Linked DNA regions of Parabacteroides timonensis. The protein of the gene in region 2 interacts with the protein of the main gene of each other region in a pairwise test. Links are inferred from orthologs where the notes say so. Each region holds a gene or a part of one and is shown on either strand. Other genes may lie near its edges.

The links. The genes of interacting proteins can lie anywhere in the genome.
Region 1: the proteins of BQ7394_RS14185 (region 2) and BQ7394_RS09575 interact in binary tests that used the Escherichia coli proteins (3 or more experiments, as listed by UniProt). The link is inferred for Parabacteroides timonensis from one-to-one orthologs.

The regions. Positions count from the first base shown.
Region 1 is NZ_LT669941.1:497,976-500,825, reverse strand. It holds BQ7394_RS09575 (nucleotide exchange factor GrpE), read right to left. Parts: upstream 1,793-2,850; coding sequence 1,208-1,792; downstream 1-1,207. Other genes in the region: BQ7394_RS09570 (DUF4136 domain-containing protein), read left to right, coding at 2,015-2,850; dnaJ (molecular chaperone DnaJ), read right to left, coding at 11-1,171. UniProt on the Escherichia coli protein: Participates actively in the response to hyperosmotic and heat shock by preventing the aggregation of stress-denatured proteins, in association with DnaK and GrpE. It is the nucleotide exchange factor for DnaK and may function as a thermosensor.
Region 2 is NZ_LT669941.1:1,634,210-1,637,126, reverse strand. It holds BQ7394_RS14185 (Nramp family divalent metal transporter), read right to left. Parts: upstream 2,128-2,917; coding sequence 874-2,127; downstream 1-873. Other genes in the region: BQ7394_RS14180 (sensor histidine kinase), read right to left, coding at 2,216-2,917; BQ7394_RS14190 (DedA family protein), read left to right, coding at 234-887; BQ7394_RS14195 (glutamine--tRNA ligase/YqeY domain fusion protein), read right to left, coding at 1-104. UniProt on the Escherichia coli protein: H(+)-stimulated, divalent metal cation uptake system. Involved in manganese and iron uptake. Can also transport cadmium, cobalt, zinc and to a lesser extent nickel and copper. Involved in response to reactive oxygen.

The DNA of each region.
Region 1 (2,850 bases), 1.1 Mb from region 2 along the record:
TTGAAAGAAATCAATCGAACATATGTCTAAATTTGCTGAATATCTTCTCTTTCATCGTACGGTTCGGCTGGAAGTTAGGTGAGTTTTCCAAACCGGTCAATGTTTCTTTTTCTGATGCGGACAACGTTTCCGGGATATATACACTTACATTAACCAACAAGTCGCCTGTCCCGTAACTGTTCACCGAAGGAAGTCCTTTGTTCCGCAAACGAAGTACCTTACCCGGTTGTGTACCCGGTTCGATTTTCACCTTCGCCTTACCATCAATAGTTGGAACTTCAACATTTCCTCCCAAGGCAGCCTGAGGTACGCTGAGTAACAGATTATATAATAAATCGTTCTCATCACGGATCAATTCCGGATGCGGCTCTTCTTCGATCAGGATCAACAGGTCACCGTTTACACCTCCATGACGGGCAGCATTTCCTTTACCGCTCATCGACAGTTGCATTCCTTCTGCAACACCAGCCGGAATATTGATTGTAATGATGTCGTCATCACGCATGATACCTTCACCGTTACATTCACTACATTTCTTTGTGATGATCTTTCCTTCACCCCCACAAGTCGGACAAGTAGACTGCGTCTTCATCTGCCCCAGGATCGTATTGGCAACACGTGTTACTACACCACTACCATGGCATGTATCACAGGTTTTGCTGCTATGATCATCCTCAGCACCACTCCCGTGGCATTTGCTACAAGGAACATATTTCTTAACCTTTATCTTCTTTTCAACTCCGTTAGCAATCTCTTTCAGGTTCAGTTTTACCTTCACACGCAAATCCGATCCACGGTTCACCCGGCGGCCTCCACGAGAACCTCCTCCAAAACCACCGAAACCGCCAAAGCCACCGAAATGTCCACCAAAGATGTCTCCAAACTGAGAGAAGATATCTTCCATTGACATTCCGGCTCCACCAAAGCCACCTCCCTGAGAAGCACCTCCTACTCCGGCATGTCCGAACTGGTCGTAGCGTTGACGTTTCTGAGGATCGCTCAATACATCATATGCTTCGGCTGCTTCCTTGAATTTCTCCTCAGCCTCCTTGTCACCAGGGTTCTTGTCAGGGTGGAACTGAATCGCTTTTTTCCGATATGATTTCTTAATTTCTTCTACTGTGGCAGTTCTTTCTACCTCCAGCACTTCATAATAATCTCTTTTAGCCATCTTTGTATTGTTGTTATTTGCCCGTTAGCACGTTGCTTATTCTCCTACTACTACTTTAGCGTGACGCAGCACTCTGTCATTTAAAGTATAACCGGTCTGGATACAATCGAGGATTTTTCCTTTCAGGCCAGGTTCCGGAGCAGGAATAGTAGCCACAGCTTCAAACATTTCGGTATCGAAAGGTTGTCCTACCGCCTCTATGGCTTTTACACCCTGCTGGGCCAGATAAGCCATAAACTTCGAATAGATAAGTTCTACTCCTTCCTTTACAGCTTCAACATCGTCTGAGTTACGGATATTTTGTAATGCACGTTCAAAATCATCGACAACTGGAAGCAATCCTTTCAAAGCAGCTTCAGCACCATTCTTGATCAGATCGGCCTTTTCACGCAATGTGCGTTTACGATAATTGTCAAATTCAGCCATCAGACGCAGGTGAGAGTCATTCAGTTCGTTATACTTCTTCTTCAACTCATCCAGTTCTTCGGTCACATTGTCAGTCTGTGCAGTTTCTTCTGCCGCATTTTCCTGTTCGTGCTGCAAATTTGTCGCATCTTCCTGATTCAAACGCTCATCTTTTTCAGATGTTTCTTTCTTTCCGTTAAAATTCATCTTGCTCATAACTATCTTAATATTTTTATTATTACCTAATTGTCAGCCATATACAACTCACCTTATCTACCAACACGAGGTGTATCGATAAAGTTATTCCTGTTGTCATGCACTGGAATAACATCAAATATGCTGCCAACTATTCATAGACAACAAAAATATCTTTACCTTTGCCTGTATATTTAGATTTAAACAGGCATTATTAATACTAATAATAGAATTTCTGACGTTATGAAGAGAATTATTTTATCCATATTACTGTTGTTTGTATTTATGACCGGCTATGCCCAGAACCGGAATGCATCCATTTGCAGATTAGGATTTACATATGATATCAGCCAAAGTAAAAACTGGGGGAAAGATAAACCCGTAATAACGGGAATAATACCCTATTCTTCTGCAGAGTTGGCCGGGGTAAAACAAGGTGATGTGATAGAAGCGATAGACGGAGTAGCCACAACGGAAGTATCCCCTCAGGAGATTGCCGAACTATTCAATCCGGCAGGTAAAAATGAAGTGATCCTCACGATCAGTAATCTTTCCGTTCCGACCAAACAGGTAATGGTAAAGAAAGACTGTAAAAAGATCAATTCAATAATGGAAGATCAGCTGGCATCCGCCTTCTCAATGTATAGCCTGGAGACAACCGGCGAACGGACTTTTACATGCCCTTTCAAAACAGTAGTTACACCCGACTCTGTCAATTTCAGTAAATTCAAAACATTTGCTTTTGCTGCGATCGACGAAAACAACCGCAAACTGGAAACAGTGATTAACGAATGCATCGAAAAAGAACTGACAAAAAAAGGGATGGTGCTTGATATAGCTCAACCGGATATCCTGATACAGACATTTTATTTCTTTGACAAAAACCCAAATTTCAAAGGAACGAATGTAATCCTGGTAAACAAAGAACCCATCTACCGCTATAATTTCACTCAAAGCAAGATGGAATCTTTCCCGTTCCTGGGTAATTCCGCAGCGGAAGCGGAAGCTGAATATCTGTTGCAGTTCGGTTTTCGTATGATCGACCAGGCATTTGTACCCGGACGTATCATCTGGGAATG
Region 2 (2,917 bases):
ACGCGTCCTCCGTTTTTACCCTCTGCTAAATCTTTCTCAACATTTGCTTCAATAAAATTCAGGCTCTTTTTGCCTTCTTCTTCGTTCGTTCTGATATCGCTCATATCTGTTATAAATATGTTATTTCTTTTTAACGGAGCAAAGGTAGCGATTTCTTTACTTGCTACATAGCGATACAAGTTTTTTCCTATATTTGTGGCTTAATTTTATCGAACAGATTATAATACATCCGTATGGAATACTTCAATCTTCTGGTTGATTTTGTACTGCACATCGACGCTCATCTGGCAGCACTTGTATCGACTTATGGTATTTGGATATATGCCATTTTATTCCTGATCATTTTTTGTGAAACAGGACTGGTAGTAACTCCTTTTCTTCCTGGCGATTCATTGTTATTTGTGGCCGGAGCTTTAGCTGCTTTGCCGGGTAACCCGATGAATGTGCATCTTATTGTAGGTGTTTTGATCGTTGCGGCAGTACTGGGAGATGCCTCTAACTATATAATAGGCAGGCTGTTCGGGGAGAGAATGTTTAGTAATCCTAACTCAAAGATATTTAAACAAAGTTATCTGGAGAAGACACATAAATTTTATGAAAAGCACGGAGGTAAGACAATTATTCTGGCACGTTTTGTCCCTATTGTAAGGACTTTTGCTCCGTTTGTAGCCGGTATGGGACATATGAGTTACCGGCATTTTGCTTCATACAATGTGATAGGAGGGGTGATCTGGGTGGTTCTCTTTTCGTATGCCGGTTATTTTTTCGGCGGAATGGAGATCGTTCAGAAGAATCTGGAACTTTTGATTGTCCTTATCATCTTTATCTCCATTCTGCCGGGAGTTTTTGAAGTTGTCAGAAATAAATATTTCGTTAAAACAAACTGATCAACAAGGCAATGTTCAATACCGTAACCAACGTTCCCAATAATACGAGAAGGATGGTGGTCGAACGTGAATTGACGTATACACCCATCACTTTCTTGCTCGAGGTAAGATATACCTGTGTAAAGACTGTGATTGGTAACTGTACGCTCAGTAGCATCTGTGAAAGGATCAATCCTTTGAACGGGTCGCCGATCACAAAAATAATAAGCAATGCCGGAACGAACGACAGGATAACTCCTAACTTGGAGTGTAAGTCTTTGTGATTATATGCTTCCCCGTAAAAGCCGGCAAAGATGGAAGCTCCTGCAATACCGGATGTGATGGTGGATGAGATGCCTGCCAGTAACAGGGCTGCTGCAAAGATAACACCGGCATTACTTCCAACGAGAGGAACCAATAGCTGTTGTGCCTGGTCGAGTTCGTCGACCGTTACTTTCTCTTTGAAGAAAGTGGCGGCGGCCAGGATGATCATAGCCGAGTTGATAGCCCAGCCGATCACCATCGAAAGAAGTGTATCGTAAAACTCGTATTTCAATTGTTTCTTGATCACAGACTCGTCTTCGAGGTTCCATTCACGACTCTGGATCACCTCCGAGTGCAGGAAGAGGTTATGCGGCATAACCACGGCACCGAGTACACTCATGATGATCAACATGGAATTCGGTGGAAACGAAGGCTTTACCCACCCTTGTATGGCTTCTCCCCAATGAACGTCTACCAATGCCAGTTCATAAAGAAACGACAGTCCGATGATGGAGACGAACATGATAATCCAACGTTCTATTTTACTGTATGTGTTGCTGAGCAACATGATCAGGCAGGCCAGGGTAATAATGACTGCTCCGATCTTGATCGGCATACTGAACAACATACGCAGGGCGATAGCTCCACCCAGTATCTCCGCCAGTGAAGTGGATATACTGGCCAACATAGCAGAGCCGAGGATAGGGCGGCTGAGTGTACGGGGCAGGTATTTGTTGGTTGCTTCCGACAGGCACAGTCCGGTTACGATTCCGAGGTGGGCCACGTTGTGCTGGATGATGATCAGCATAATGGAAGAAAAGGTAACTACCCATAACAGGGCATATCCGAATTCAGAACCGGCTGCCAGGTTGGTCGCCCAGTTTCCGGGATCGATGAAGCCGACGGTGACCAGTAGGCCGGGGCCAATGTATTTCAGTAAGTCTAATCCGCCGGAGCGCGGTTTGTGATTGATTTTGAGTTTGTCTAGAAGTTTCATTTTTAGTCTTATCTTTTTGTTATCATTTTGTATTGAGGTCAAGTGCAACGTTACACTTGATGTCGATGCAGCGTTGCATCGAATTCCTTTAGGGGAATGTCAGAACGAACGACGTTCGGTTTATAGCCGGATTGCTCTTTAAAGCAATGCTACCTCCTGAAAGCCGCATGATCTGCCGCGAGATAGAAAGTCCGATACCGCTTCCGCCTTCCTTGGTAGTAAAGAACGGAACAAATATATGTTCAGCTTCTTCCGGTGGGATAACCGGACCGTTATTGCTGACTTCGATGATTACGGATTCATCCGGATTACAATAAGCCTTCAGTTCGATATGTCCGTCCGGCTGTTCTCTGCCTATTGCCTGCATTCCGTTTTTCAGCAGATTCAAAACAACCTGAGTGATCAGGTTTTCGTCGGCATAAACAATCAGGTCGGCCGGTTCTATACTTATATTAATCGTTATATTAGGATAATTGTTGTGATGGCGTGCCAGATTTATCATTCTTTCTGCGAATTTCTGCACATAGAACAACGAAGGTTCCGGGGTTGGTATGTGCGTGAATTTGCGATAAGACTCTACGAATGATATCAGCGTCTTACCGGTCGTACTGATCACTTCCAACCCATTACGTATTTCACTATCGGCATCTTCATGTAAAGAGAGTAACGTGTCGCTCAGGGAGGTAATCGGGGTAACGGAATTCATGATTTCGTGTGTCAATACACGAGTCAGGCGTATCCATGAGTCGATTTCCTTGTCGTCCAGTTCACTGTTGATGTCGTTGATTGC